Regions from separate parts of the Bacteroides sp. AM23-12 genome, predicted to be linked through region 1. Evidence: riboswitches for the same ligand, from Rfam matches in the RefSeq annotation. Region 1 holds a riboswitch; the other holds the start of a gene.
What was found. A riboswitch is a leader RNA that binds a small molecule or an ion and turns the genes downstream of it on or off. The one in region 1 is predicted to bind thiamine pyrophosphate.
Positions count from the first base shown of each region.

Region 2: linked by a shared signal. The riboswitch ahead of thiS (sulfur carrier protein ThiS) and the one ahead of pnuC (nicotinamide riboside transporter PnuC) in region 1 are both predicted to bind thiamine pyrophosphate.

Region 1 covers NZ_QTLF01000020.1:83,550-91,406, reverse strand. Annotated here, with positions in the region: gene DW640_RS16000 (cofactor-independent phosphoglycerate mutase) at 1-745, shown strand, start outside; gene thrC (threonine synthase) at 742-2,043, shown strand; gene DW640_RS15990 (DNA-3-methyladenine glycosylase I) at 2,079-2,651, shown strand; gene DW640_RS15985 (thiamine diphosphokinase) at 3,251-3,874, opposite strand; gene pnuC (nicotinamide riboside transporter PnuC) at 3,871-4,437, opposite strand; TPP riboswitch at 4,440-4,535, opposite strand; gene DW640_RS15975 (BT_3044 domain-containing protein) at 4,677-5,573, opposite strand; gene DW640_RS15970 (RagB/SusD family nutrient uptake outer membrane protein) at 5,628-7,607, opposite strand; gene DW640_RS15965 (TonB-dependent receptor) at 7,620-7,857, opposite strand, start outside.
Region 2 covers NZ_QTLF01000004.1:78,627-86,483, reverse strand. Annotated here, with positions in the region: gene DW640_RS05625 (HesA/MoeB/ThiF family protein) at 1-676, opposite strand, end outside; gene thiH (2-iminoacetate synthase ThiH) at 681-1,805, opposite strand; gene thiC (phosphomethylpyrimidine synthase ThiC) at 1,877-3,574, opposite strand; gene DW640_RS05610 (thiazole synthase) at 3,655-4,428, opposite strand; gene DW640_RS05605 (thiamine phosphate synthase) at 4,441-5,070, opposite strand; gene thiS (sulfur carrier protein ThiS) at 5,075-5,275, opposite strand; TPP riboswitch at 5,337-5,431, opposite strand; gene DW640_RS05595 (HAMP domain-containing sensor histidine kinase) at 5,487-7,469, opposite strand; gene DW640_RS05590 (superoxide dismutase) at 7,625-7,857, opposite strand, start outside.

The DNA of each region.
Region 1 (7,857 bases):
TCCGCACGATGTCCCGTTGAAACCTTTCCGCCCGTTAATGGTGAAACCCTTAGTGCCGGAAGCGCAGGAAACGGCGGACCTTATCAATGATCTTATTCTTAAATCACAGGAACTGCTGAAGAACCATCCGTTGAATCTGAAACGGATGTCGGAAGGCAAGGACCCTGCAAACAGCATCTGGCCATGGAGTCCCGGCTATCGTCCGCAGATGCCTGCTTTCTCCGAAACTTTTCCGCAAGTAAAGAAAGGAGCAGTTATTTCGGCTGTCGACTTGATTAACGGAATCGGATATTATGCCGGCTTACGCCGTATTGCGGTAGAGGGAGCCACCGGACTGTATAATACAAATTATGAGAATAAAGTAGCTGCCGCTCTGGAAGCACTGAAGACGGACGATTTCGTTTATCTTCATATCGAGGCCAGTGATGAGGCGGGACACGAAGGGGATATCGATCTGAAACTCCTGACGATAGAGAACCTCGACAAACGTGCTGTAGGCCCTATCTACGAAGCAGTGAAGGACTGGGACGAGCCTGTGGCGATTGCCGTATTGCCCGACCATCCTACTCCCTGCGAACTTCGCACCCATACCTCCGATCCTATACCGTTCCTTATCTGGTATCCGGGCATCGAACCGGATGAAGTGCAGACGTATGACGAGATATCGGCATGCGACGGCATTTACGGTGTGTTGAAAGAAGATGAGTTTATAAAAGAATTTATGAATCAAAAGAATATCCAATGAAATACTATAGTACAAATAAACAAGCGTCGATGGCTTCTTTGCAGGAAGCTGTAGTAAAAGGGCTTGCCGCCGACAGAGGACTTTTCATGCCAATGACTATCAAGCCTCTTCCCCAAGAATTTTACGATACGATAGATACTTTGTCTTTTCAGGAGATTGCTTATCGTGTAGCCGATGCTTTCTTTGGCGAAGACATCCCTGCCGATACCCTGAAACAAATAGTGTATGACACATTGAGCTTTGATGTACCGTTGGTGAAAGTGGCGGACAACATCTATTCTCTGGAACTTTTCCACGGACCGACTCTGGCTTTCAAAGATGTAGGCGGCCGTTTTATGGCACGTTTGCTGGGCTACTTCATCAAGAAAGAAGGGCAGAAGGATGTGAATGTGCTGGTAGCGACTTCCGGTGATACGGGAAGTGCCGTTGCCAACGGTTTTCTGGGGGTGGAAGGTATTCATGTATATGTACTTTACCCGAAAGGAAAAGTCAGCGAAATACAGGAGAAGCAGTTCACTACTTTGGGACAGAATATCACCGCTCTCGAAGTGGACGGAACGTTTGATGATTGTCAGGCACTGGTAAAAGCTGCTTTCATGGATAAGGAACTGAACGAACATCTGTCACTGACTTCCGCCAATTCTATCAATGTAGCCCGCTTCCTGCCGCAAGCATTCTATTATTTCTATGCTTATGCACAGCTGAAGCGTGCCGGAAAAGCCGATAATGCCGTGATTTGTGTTCCTAGCGGAAACTTCGGAAACATCACAGCCGGATTGTTCGGCAAAAAGATGGGCTTGCCTGTCAAACGTTTTATTGCTGCCAACAATCGCAACGATATATTCTATCAATACCTGCAAACAGGTAAATATAATCCCCGCCCATCCGTTGCAACCATTGCCAACGCTATGGACGTGGGTGATCCGAGCAACTTTGCCCGTGTGCTTGACTTGTATGGCGGTTCTCATGCTGACATTTCCGCTGAGATTTCGGGAACTACATATACCGACGAGCAGATTCGCGAAACTGTGAAAGAAACCTGGAAGGAACATCATTACCTGCTCGATCCTCATGGAGCCTGCGGTTATCGCGCTTTGCAAGAAGGACTGAAACAAGGCGAAACGGGAGTCTTCCTTGAAACTGCTCATCCTGCTAAATTCCTTGAAACTGTAGAAAGTATCATTGGCGAAGCGGTAGAAATACCTGCCAAGTTGCAGGAATTTATGAAAGGGGAGAAGAAGAGCTTGCAAATGACGAAAGAATTTGCAGACTTCAAGAAGTATTTGCTTTCTGTTTGATTGGGTTGTTAAAGCAAGGAATAAAAGAAATAATTATGCAAGATATAGTAAACGGACGCTGTGGTTGGTGTGGAACCGACGAACTGTATGTGAAATATCATGATCAGGAGTGGGGAAATTTAGTTACTGACGACAAGACGCTGTTTGAGTTTCTTGTGCTGGAGAGTGCCCAGGCGGGGCTGAGCTGGATAACCATCCTCAGAAAACGGGAGGGTTATCGCAAAGCCTTTTGCGATTTTGATGCCGGGCAGGTGGCACAGATGACCGATGAAGATGTAGAACGGTTGATGCACTTTGAAGGCATTGTGAAAAACCGTCTGAAAATCAAATCGACCATTACCAACGCCAGACAATTCCTTGCTATACAAAAGGAGTTCGGTAGTTTTTACGACTACACTCTCTCATTCTTTCCCGACAGAAAGCCTATTGTCAATACCTTTTGTTCATTGAGCGAGATTCCAGCATCTTCTCCCGAATCCGATGCAATGAGTAAGGACATGAAAAAGCGCGGATTCAAATTCTTTGGAACAACGATTTGTTATGCTCACTTACAGGCTTCGGGATTTATCAACGATCACTTGAAGGATTGTATTTGCCGGAAAAAATAAATGACGTGCGGAAATAATTCAAATCTGTTTAGGAATGAACTAAACAGTAGCACACAATAGTAACTCAACTCTCCTCCTTCCCGAAGGAGGAGAATGGAAGATAGAACCGACTATCATTTAGCTCATAACAATACGAAAAGGAATAAATTGCTTTGAGCCGCTCTACTAGAGAATTGAAATATCCAAAATTGCTGTCATCTGTCACCAAATGATAGATAACGCACTGATTATAAACTAATAAAGAGGTGACAGCACAGCGTGACGGCATTGTGACAGCATATTTTGCTATCACAATGTCGTCACGCTGTGTTATTATATCCTGCTACAATAATATACTGACCTCTTGGAATGATAAGTCAGGAATACCTTAGCTTAGTTAGTTTCCATGCAATGAAACTATAGTTCCAAAGCCTTGAAACCAATAGTTTCAAGCTGAAGAAACTTTAGTTCCAAACTGCAGAAACTAAAGTTTCAAGCGCTGGAAACTCTAGTTCCAAGACCGTGAAACTAAAGTTTCATTAGGCAAAAAAATAATAGTTCCACAGTAGGAAACTATCAGTAGTAAGGCAGATGAAAGAATATTTTTCCGGAACAGGGATTTAATAAGCAAGGAATACTAAATATTCTCCTGTACAATGAATGGTAAACTCATCTGCTGTTGCTTCATTAAGTGTTCCCTGCCACCAGTTGCTGAAGTCGCTTAGCGGATAAAACAATCCTTCTCCTTTTAATCCTTCAGCTCCAAAATTGATGATAGAGACCTGCTGACCGGGATGTGAGGCAAAACTTTGCGTATCACTCACAGGAATAAATGTCCCGTAATCAGTGACTGTCCGTACTTCCATACCACTTCTCATATACTCCATGAGCAGGCTGATGTTTCCTAACGTATGATCTTCCCGTTTGCCGGTAGCACCTACGATGGCGATTTTCCGTATCCCTTTACTTTGCAGATAATGGACAGCTTTGGTCTGATCATTCGTCTCCTGATCCGAAATTTGAAGGATAATAGAGGAAAAACGCTTTTTATATTCCGGCAGGAGCGAGTCTCCATCGCCTATAATCACGTCGGGAGTATGTCCGCGGGAAATATATTCATTGGCGGCCCCGTCGCAACAAACGACGAATTGGGCTTCTGCCAAAAGACGCAGGGGAAGTTCGTGCGCAGGATATTCACCGTTGGCAAGTATGACGGCTTGGGGTATATAGTGTTCGTTTATCATTGCATGTTCATTATTTTTTTCCATTTGAAGTAGCCAAAGATAGCTATAATGGAGTAAAGTCCGTACAATGCGGAGGTGAAATAGAGATCTTTATAGATATAAAGTCCGCAACAGACGATGTCGACAAGAATCCAGGCAAACCATTGCTCGATGTATTTGCGTGCCAGCATCCACATTCCGACAATGCTCAACGCCGTTGTGAAACTGTCCAGCCACGGAACGTTACTGTCTGTGTATTCGATAAGTATCCGGGCGATGCCGACGAAAGACACGATAAACACAAGGAATAGTGGCAGATAGCATTTCCACGGGGTATGTATAATGGGGAGACTTTTCTTTTCCCCGTGTCCCCACATCCAGAAGAACCATCCGTAGATGGCAGCTATCAGATAGTAGATGTTGATGCCGAAGTCGGCATACAACCCCGCGTCGTAATAAACAAAGATATAAATGGCCGGCATGATGATGCCCGCCAGCCACAGATAGATACTGGCGCGATACTCCAGCCACAGGTAGATAATACCGATAAACGTACCGAATATCTCCAGATAATTCATTTCCATATTTGCTTATTTATTCGTTCTCTACGCCGGCATTACCCGGATCAGATTCTATGGGTATGTTCTCAGCCTGTCATGTTAGGGCACCCCTATTGCGTGAATCGGCGGTAAAATTACGAATTTAGCAGAAGGAAAACAAGGAATCATGTAAAAACAAGTCCTCCGTTGAAAAAACGAAGAGGAGATTTCAGCGGCATTTTTGCAATGCCGTGAAATCTCCTCTTCTCCTCATTTGTCGTGTATTATAAAACTTCTTTTTCTTTGGTCAGTTGCTCTTCATATAGCGTGTTACCGATCGTATATTTGAGGCTGAACTTTTTGGCGGTTGTGTTGTAGGTACTTTCTCCTGAGTCGATAATTACCGGTCCGTTTTCAGCATCCCATGCTTTGATCAAAACTTTCTTTACATCATTAGTGCCTTCCACTATCTGATCCGTGATGGTCAGTTCTATTGTACCCGTTTGGATATCAGCTTTCTCGTCGCTCTCGTTGTTCATGGCATAGAATAGTCTGACAGTGTTGACTCCGGTAGGCTTAATCGTTTTAGGCTTCTGAATCGTCTTCGGAGTTTCTCCTTCTAAGGTGGTATGCCCACTCATCTGGTAACTGCCCGAATAGTCATTCTTTAATTTTAATAGAATCAACATTTTATATCCGGATTCACTTATCGGATATCCTGTTGTACTTTCTATTTCGACGGGGATGACGTATGACTGGTCAATCTTCAGACTTGCTGTCTTTATCAACACAGGAACTTCGGCGGAAATACCTTCAGCGTGCTTGATTACCGTATTCTCCAAAGAAGGAATGGAATATAAATCAGTATCCAGTGATTTATAATATTTGTCCTCATTCAGAACGGTCCAGTATTTTTTATTGTAAATATCTACCAACTCTTCGTTGATCTTCATTTTTACGTTCACATCTCGGTCTAATGCTAATGTACCGGAACTGCTGACCGTGAAATAAGTTTTCACTTCTTCGTTACTGTAGCTTACTTCTGTGGTCCATACTCGGTTGTAAGCACCGATCAGGTAGATTTCTTTCTGATATTGTTCTTTTTCAAGCAGGTCTTTTTCACAAGAAGTGATGGAGAGCGTTAACAAAGAACAGACCACTATTTTGTATATTGATCTCATTATATGTTCAATTTTATATGATTAATAATCAGTTATATGATAGAAAGGGGAAAGTTACCAATCTCCGAATCCGTCCCATCCTGGATTTTGTTTCAGTTTGGCATTTTTATCCAATACGGCTCTCGGAATAGGATAGAAGTACATCTTCCTGTCAAAGCTGCGTAATGCATACTTATGAACTACATTGACAACAGTATAGAATTGGTCTCTTTCGGTTGTCTTCTTGGTAACGTCCATACCTTGTACCGGTTTGTTTTCTTCTGTTTCTGCTAGTCCCCAACGACGCAGGTCATGATATCTTCTTCCTTCGCACGCAAATTCGATCATGCGTTCGCGGATGATTAACTGACGCATCTTCACTTGATCGCTGGCATCGGCAAGGGTGATGCCCGGCAATCCGGCACGGTAACGAATCATGTTGAAGTAGTACATGATTTCCTCCGGATTATACAAAACATGATAAGTGGTGTTATCTGCCGCTTCCGTATATTCCGGTTCTCCTTTCAGTTCATTCAATGCTTCTACATAGTTCAACAGTATTTCCGCATATCTGAATACAGGGAATGTTTTCGGTTTTATTTTAGCACCTGTATGACTGGTACAGTTATCCTCCGGATGGATATATTTCTTTAGAGTATATCCCGTTAAGTTATAGTCTTCTGGATTGGCAGCCTGTTTTGCACAGTTGCCATTCACGTAATATCCTGCTGTAAAGTTAGTCACGTTGGGAGCTTCGGTTCCTGTTACCGAAGTTGCGGGCCAGAAACATTCACAGAATCCGATAGATGCGTAGAAACGCGGTTCGCGGTCCAGATACATTTTGGCAACGGTTGGTCTCAGCTCATATCCTGTGGCGATGGTAGGTACAGTACCCGCTTCTTCATAATAATCAGGTTGTTGCACATAATCTTCTCCATCTTTCATGTAGTAGGCATCTATGAGTTTCTGAGTGATTCCTAAGCCGTTCCATCCTCCCAGTTTCAACGGGAAGGCGATTGAAATGATGTTGTTGTTCAAGGGAGTAGCATAAATAAGTTCAGGGTTTTTCACAGCCAGTGCTTCTCCATTGAACATGTCTATATACGAATGGTAAGGATCGATTCCTCCTACTCCTAACGGGAATTCCGCTTGTGACGCCTGAGAGGATGCATACGTGTTTTCATCGCTGGGTACAGTGTATAATGAGTAAATACCGCTATCGATAATTCTCTTGGAGGCAGCAGCTGATTTCGCCCATTTCACCGGGTCATATTGCTGGGCTATCATGTTTCGTCCGTCGGAAGTGGTCCAGTCGGCATAATATTGATTGCCGTTGTACCACTTGGAAGCTTGATAAAGCCGGACACGTGACATGAGGGCGGCTGCCGCATATTTGGTAGGACGTTCGAATTGAGTGCTCGGGCGCGTCGGGTCCAGTAGACTGTAAGCTTCTTCGAGGTCTTTGCAGATATATTCCACACATTCATCGTACGTGTTACGTTCGAATGACAAGTTTTCAATGTTTTCATCTACCGACAGCGGCTCTTCGGGAAGGATGACTGCCGGTCCGTAAAGTTCCAACAGATAGAAATAGAAGGAAGCTCTCATGAAATGAGTCAAACCCATAATTTCACGTCTGTCCAATCCTTTCAGGTCTTTGCATTCATCGATGCGGGTGAAGATAGTGTTACACTTACGGATACCTTTGTAGTATTGTCCCCACATGTTGTAGTAAGAATCGTTTTGCGTAATTTTGTCTGCGTACAAGTAGGTACCGGCGTACTCAGCTTTCTGCCATGACAGAAGAACTTCATCTACCGCAGTCTCGTAAGGACCGTAGGAACCGGAAAACAAGTTGCCTTGAGCGGGCATTAATGCCGCAGTTCCCCACACATAACGCTCCAGATAATCTTGTCTGGCAAAGATGGAGTCGAGTGGAGTCAGGTCGTTAAAGTATTCATCAACTGCCAGATAGTTGCATGAAGTCAGCATGAACGGGATGATCCCCAGTGTCGTGCATAGAATATGAAGGCTTTTCTTTAATATCTTTTTCATAATAGTTTTCAATTAGAACGTAGCTGTTAACTGTAAAGAGAAAGTACGCTGTAGCGGATATACGGCGCCGTTTTTAGATGCCTGTCCCGGATCCCATAGTTTCACTGAATCCCATACTGCCAGATTCTGTCCGACAAATTGCAGATTCATATCACTGATGCCCACTGTCCTTAGTACTTTATTCGTTCCGATACGATAGGAAATATCCAATGATTTCCAACGCAGGTAAGAACCATCTGCCAGCCAGAAA
Region 2 (7,857 bases), on a different contig from region 1:
TAGATTGCAATGTGCGCAAGTCAATAGTCCATAGTTTACCTGATAATACTTCGCCAAATCCACAGATAATCTTCAGCACTTCCGTTGCTTCGATGCTTCCTGTTACCGCAGGAGTAATGCCCATTACACCTTTGGGGGGAGGAGGCATTCGTCTCATTTCTTCTTCGTCCGGATATAAGTCCCGATAACTTTTTTTCTCTTCTCCGTAATGGAAAACGGATACCTGACCTTCAAAGCCGCAGATGGCTCCATAGACATACACTTTCCCCATTTCCGCGCAGATGTCGTTGATAAGATAGCGGGTAGAGAAGTTGTCGCAGCCATCTACTACTATATCATACTGACTGATAATTTCCTGTGCGTTTTCCTCCGTCAAACGGGTTGGATAAGTCCGGATAGTTATCTCGCTGTTTAGTGCGGAAAGTCGTTCGGCGGCACATATTGCCTTGGGTTTACCTAATTCTTTCTCCGAATAGAGCACTTGCCGTTGCAGATTACTGATACTGACTACATCGTCGTCTACCAATCCAATGCAGCCTACTCCTGCTCCGGTCAGATAGAGGGCTATGGGAGAGCCTAGCCCTCCCACGCCTACAATTAGAACCTTTGCTTGTTTCAGTTTCTGCTGACCGTCTTCTCCGATTTCGGGAAGGATCATTTGCCTGTCATATCGCATTGTTTTATCTTTTAAAGTCAAAAGACTGGTCCCAATCCTTCCAAACCGGTTCACGTCCTAATTTCTTTAGGTCACGTTCCACTTCTACCGCTTTCCGTTCGTCACTCACGTGGAACTGCTCCAGCGTTTGCGGGTAGCTGTAATATCCGCCCGGTTCTGTCTTGCTTTCGGCACTCATGGTTGTCACGCCCAGTGTTGCCATGTGATTTCGTATCTCGGCGCTTTCACGGGTAGAATAGGAGATGTCTACATCATGATCGAAGATTCGCATGGCGAAAGTAAGCTGTGCAAGTTCCCGGTCGTTCATGATAACGTTAGGTTGGAAGCCATCGTTTTCGGATGGACGCATACGGGGGAAATTGACGCTGTATTTGGTCTTCCAGTAGTGCTTCTGCAGGTAGCGGAGGTGGTAAGCCATCATTGTCACATCCGTCCGCCATTCCTCCAGACCGATCAGGACACCCATGCCGATCTTATGGACACCGGCCTGTCCCATACGGTCGAAACCATCGACACGCCATTCGAATTTGGACTTCATGCCTCGCGGGTGATACTTTTTATAGTTCGCCTTATTATAAGTTTCCTGAAAGCAGATGACTCCGTTCAGCCCGTGATGGGTAAGTTCTTTGTATTCTTCCGCTTTGAGGGGCATCACTTCAATCTGAAGGTTGCTGAAATAAGGTTTTGCCAGATCGAGAGCACGGGCGATGTAAGGTACACCTGCTGCTGCCGGATTTTCACCCGTCACGAGTAAAAGATTCTCAAAAGGAGCCAGCCGTTTGATTGCTTTGTATTCGTTGACGATTTCCTCCTCTGTCAGAATCGTTCTTTTCATCGGATTGCTGATATGGAAACCGCAATAGACGCAGGAGTTGGTGCATGAATTGGTGATATAGAGCGGCACAAACATAGAGATTGTTTTGCCGAACCGCTCCATCGTATATTTCTGGCTGAGACGGGCCATCACTTCCAGATAGGGAGTGGCGGCAGGTGAGATCAATGCCATAAAATCATTGACATCCAGATGCTCTTTTTTGCCTAATGCACGGCGCACATCGGCATCTGTCTTGGAATAGATGGCTTTTGTCGTCTCTTCCCAGGATATTTTTTCTAATTCGTCTGAGAACATTTTAATTAATTGAAAGTTGAAAATTAAAAAGAAATGAGGTTGTGATTTGGTTTTGGTATAATCACAATTCATTATTTATCACTCTTGGCATTTTTCTTCAGATCACGGGATAATCTCATGGCGCAGAAATTAGGTCCGCACATCGTGCAGTATTCTCCGTCAATGTGATGTCCCGCGCGGAAATATCCCTGTGCCCGTTCCGGATCGAGAGACAAGTCGAACTGATCTTTCCAGCGGAATTCGTAACGGGCCTTGCTCAAGGCATTGTCGCGTACCTGTGCTCCCGGATGCCCTTTGGCAAGGTCGGCAGCATGAGCGGCAATCTTATAAGTGATAACCCCCACACGTACGTCTTCTTTGTCCGGCAGGGCAAGATGCTCTTTCGGAGTGACATAACAAAGCATCGCCGTACCTAACCAGCCGATTTGAGCAGCTCCGATGGCAGAGGTAATGTGATCGTAGCCAGGAGCGATATCCGTCACTAAAGGGCCGAGTGTATAAAATGGCGCATCATGGCATTTCTCAATCTGACGTTCCATGTTCTCCTTGATTTTATGCATCGGTACGTGTCCCGGTCCTTCGATAAATGCCTGCACGTTCTTTTCCCATGCACGAAGTACCAGTTCTCCCATCGTGTCCAGTTCTGCAAACTGTGCTTCGTCGTTGGCATCATGGATAGAGCCCGGACGCAGTCCGTCTCCCAATGATACGGCAACGTCGTATTGAGCCAGAATATCACAGATATCGTCAAAGTGTTCATACAGGAAACTTTCCTGATCGTGCACCAGACACCATTTGCTCATGATGCTTCCTCCACGGCTGACAATGCCGCACAGACGTTTATCGGCAAGATGAACATTATGACGGCGGATACCTGCATGAATCGTAAAATAATCTACTCCCTGTTCGCATTGTTCGATCAGTGTGTCCCGATAGATTTCCCAGTTAAGGTCTTCCACTACGCCATTCACTTTCTCAAGTGCCTGATAGATAGGTACAGTGCCTACCGGTACAGGGCAGTTGCGGATGATCCATTCACGTGTCTCATGAATATTTTCTCCTGTTGAAAGGTCCATCAGCGTATCACCTCCCCATTTGCAGCTCCATAAAGCCTTTTCCACTTCCTCGTCAATGCTGGAAGTGGTGGCGGAGTTTCCGATATTCGTATTGATTTTCACTAGGAAGTTACGGCCGATAATCATCGGTTCGGCTTCCGGATGATTGATGTTGGCAGGCAGCACTGCACGTCCTTCTGCTATTTCTTTACGGACAAATTCGGGAGTAATGTGAGTCTCGATTCCCAGTTCCTCACAGTTCATATTTTCGCGGATCGCCACATATTCCATTTCCGGAGTGATGATTCCTCGTTTGGCGTATGCTATCTGAGTGATGGCTTCTCCCTTTTTGGCACGATAGGGAAGGGCAATGTGTTCAAAGCGGAGATGATCCAGACTTTTGTCATCACGTCTCATTTGTCCGTATTCCGAAGTGATTTCGGGGAGTTGCTCTACGTCACCGCGTCCCACAATCCATTCTTCACGTAAGCGGGGAAGTCCTTTCTTGAGATCAATGCTCATTGACGGGTCACTGAACGGACCGCTGGTGTCATATACGTATACTTCCGGATTCGGAGTAGCTATCTTTTCTTCTCCTTCGAAGCTGACACTGGGCACTTGTTCAACTTTCCGCATGGCTACACGGATGTTCGGATAGAGTTTACCCGGCAGATACACTTTCTGAGAACGGGAAAATTTTATTTTTTGTTCCATAGAATTTTATTATCGTATTATTAAGAATAGTGAAACAAACACTACTCCCTACTTATTACCTATTACTTATCACCTATTACTTATTCCAAAAATGCAGTTAAAGGTGAACTTGCTTCTGCTATAAAGTTATCAGCCTGCAGACCCAGTCCTGCTTCGTATGCCCGTCTTCCGGCTTCGGTGGCGGCTTTGAAGGCCAACGCCATTTCTACCGGATTGCCTGCTACGGCGATGGCGGTATTTACCAGTACGGCAGAAGCTCCCAGTTCCATTGCTTCGGCAGCGTGGCTCGGTGCACCGATTCCGGCATCTACGACAACGGGGATACCGGCCTGTTCGATAATAATCTGCAGGAATTCTTTGGTTTGCAGTCCTTTGTTAGTTCCGATGGGAGCACCCAGCGGCATTACGGTAGCGGCACCGGCTTCTTCCAGTCGTTTGCAGAGCACAGGGTCGGCCTGGCAATAGGGTAATACGATGAAGCCCAGTTTGACAAGCTGTTCTGTAGCCTTCAGGGTTTCGATAGAGTCGGGGAGCAGATAGCGCGGATCCGGATGGATTTCCAGTTTCAGCCAGTTGGTACCAAAAGCTTCACGTGCCATCTGTGCGGCGAAAACAGCTTCTTCCGCATCGCGTACTCCCGATGTGTTGGGTAGCAACTGGATATTCGGATGAATAATATGTTTCAGCATGTCGTCTTCTTTGTCATCCATGTCGATGCGCTTCATTGCTACGGTTACCATTTCAGTGCCCGATGCCAGAATGGCTTGTTCCATTACTTCATTGGAATTGAATTTTCCTGTACCCAGAAAAAGGCGGGAGTCGAACTCACGGCCTGCAATTACTAACTTTTCCACTTTTCAATTATTTTATTTGATTATACATTTCATGTTCAAAATCTTTCGTGTTTCCGCTGCCGGATCCTCCGCCCGAAGAATCGTTCCGGAAAGTGCTATTCCGTTCACTCCGGTTTCGAGTATGGCGGGTATATCCTCACAGGTGATTCCTCCGATGGCTACTACCGGCAGTTCGATATTCGCTTCTTTCATCTGAGATAAAATAGCGGCATAACCTTCCAGTCCCAGAACAGGACTCAGGTTTTTCTTTGTAGTGGTAAACCGGAAAGGACCGATGCCGAGGTAATCCGCTCCGGCACGGTAGTGCTGTACGACATCTTCGAATGTATTTGCCGTACCTCCGATAATAAATGCTTCTCCAAGTAATTGTCGTGCCTGATCTATCGGCATGTCTTTTTTGCCCAGATGCACTCCGTCCACTTCCAGCTTTTTGGCAAGTTCGACGTGATCATCCAGAAGTAAGATCGCTTCTTTTTCTTTGCAGAGAGGCTTTAGTTGGAGGGCAACAGCTTCCACCTCTTCATACGGAGCTTCCTTCATGCGTAGCTGAATCCATTTACATCCTCCTTCAAGTGCCATGAGTGCCGATTCGAAATAAGTATACCGATCGGTCTGGTGGGTGATAAATTGTAGACTGACCATACTTTTACCCTCCACAAGCCGCTTTGATGACCACGAGGTTATCATTCTCCTGTAATGCGAATTTTTCCCATTCGGAACGTGGAATCATTTTGTTGTTTACGGCAATAGCGATGCCTTGTGCTGGAAGTTCCAGTTGGGCAGCCAGTTGTGTAAGGGTAGAAGCAGGAATCATTTCCACCTCTTTGTTGTTAACTTGTACTTTCATTGTCCTATCAGTATTAATAAGTTGAAAGTAAATACAAAGAGCGTGCTTATATAGAAAGGCGATAAGAAAGAAACACAATCCCTACGTCAGTGCTAACTGCCTCAGGTTCCTAGGGTATAATCTCAGCCCCTCTTTGGGGCACCCCTTTGTCTTTACGGGAGCAAAGTAAGCGAAAAAGAAACAAAGATTCATCAAATTATCCGGTTTTTTTTCATTTTTCTTCCGATTCCCGTTTTTTGATAGGATGAGAAAAGACAAACCGTGCTCCGTTCTTATAATTCTTGTCAATCCAGATATCGCCTCCCATGCGTTGTATGGTCAGTTTGCAGATTGCCAGTCCCAAGCCTGTTCCCTGCACAAATTCGTTGAGCTTCTCAAAACGCTGGAATACCAGTTCCTGCTTGTCTTCGGGGATGCCCGAGCCTGTATCGGTCACAGAGAACAGCATACACTGGTCTTCTTCATCTATTTCATAATTCAGCGTGATACTTCCGCCGTCGGGAGTAAACTTCAACGCATTGTTCAGTAAGTTGATGATAACCTGCTGCAAACGTAGCGGATCGGTATAGAGCATATAAGGCTCTTTCGGCATCTGAAGCCTGACATCTATATCTCTTGTCCGGTTCTTTCTGGTCAGTGTGATCATGTTCTGGCAATGATTTACCAGTTCGCACCATTCATACTTGAACAGCAGTTTGCCTGATTCCAGACGTGATACATCCAGTACATCACTGATCAGTTGCAATAACAATTCGGAATTAGTCTGGATGATATCCGCATATTCCTTCTGCTCGTCCGTTGTTTCCACGGTATCGATCAGCAGGCTGGAAAAGCCGACAATGGCGTTCAGCGGTGTCCGTATTTCGTGGCTCATATTTGATACGAAGGCACTTTTCAGTTGATTGGCTTCTTCGGCACGCTCTTTGGCATAACGTAGTGCAATTTCCGATAATTCCAGTTTCTTTTTATCTTCCCTTAGTTGGGCTGTAGTCTTCTCAAGGTGATTCTTTAAGATTTTTGTCCGGTAATAATAATACAGTGAGATAAACAGTCCGCCTATCAGTACAAGGAAGGTAAACAGGATGAATTGCACTTCCGTCCGATATGCCTGAAAGAAAGACACCTGTTGGTTGATGATAAGTGAATTGAAAGGTAGTTTCTTGTCCTGAAATCCCCATTCATGCAGTTTGTTGGCATCAAATTTGTATCTGTTGGGCAACAAATGAATGTGGCCGACATTGTTTTTCCCCTTGTCCAGAAATTGATAAGCCTGTTCTCCCATGCTTCTCCCTATCCCGTCGTATTGGGGGATATATCCTCCGATTGCCCAATAACCGATGGCGGTAGCAGTCAGGCTGAAAACAGGCAACTCTGGATTCGCTTTGGAGAAAGCATATACAGAGTTGTTCATATACGTTATGCCCCGATTGTCAATTCTCCAGATACCCAGTAGTGCAACCGAATTTTTGGGGACATCGCGTAGTTGTTTGGCGGCAGCATCAAGGGTGTGGATACGGCCGTCAATATAGGTCGTCGATATTTCCGGATAGCGTTTCATATTCTTTTTTACCCACGCTTGTTCGGCAAGTCCGTTGTAGGTGTTGTCCGAGATGAACACTAAATGCTCCATATCCGGATAAAAGCTTCGCATCATTTCTATGTCCTTATCGATATCATATTCATATGTGTTACAGTATATTATATTGTATTTGTTCATTCTTTCCGTTAAGTCGATACTCTGAGGTTCATAAGTCCGTATATCAATAGAGTCTTCCGGAATACGGATGCCGTTGCGCGATGCCATAGCGCAAAATACGGGCAGTTGTCTGTACTTCTCGTCTTCGAGGTGCAGGAAACTGCTCCACGCTTCGCCACCCAGCAGGATAACCAGCTTGGCGTTCGGATGTTTGTCCAGAATGTTGGTAAGTCTTTTTTTCCATTTTCTGGATTGATTGAGGTCGGTAACATTCATGTTTTCTACGATGGTGGAATACTTGCCACCCAGTTGGCGGTACGTTTCTACGAACGTGTTGATATTATCGTAGGTATATTTAGTATCGGAATTATAGGACGTCACGAAAAGAATCTCCTCTTCCGGTTCTTCCGGAATAGCCGCATTGCCTGTAAAGGAGAATAAAAGAAAGGAAATAACGTAGACAATGCGCCATTTTTTATTTTTTAGCTGAAGTGTCATAATTGTCTGTTTTGATTTTCGGCTATTGCAAAAATACAAATTATGCCTTTGAAATACAATAGATAGTTTAGTTTTTTATGCTAGAAAAAAGGCCGCTGTGAAATTCACAACGACCTTTTCAATAGTATAGTTTAGCTTAATTTTAATGAGTCCGGTTACATTCGTTTTTCTACCACATCCCAGTCGATGATGTTCCACAGGGCGTTTACGTGGTCGGCGCGGCAGTTCTGGTAGTCCAGATAGTAGGAGTGTTCCCACACATCAAAACCCAGAAGTGGTTTCAGTCCGGCGCGTACAGGGTTACTGCCGTTTCCTTCTTTGGTGATATGCAGTTTACCGTTCTTGTCTACTGACAGCCAGGCCCATCCTGAACCGAACAATCCGACTG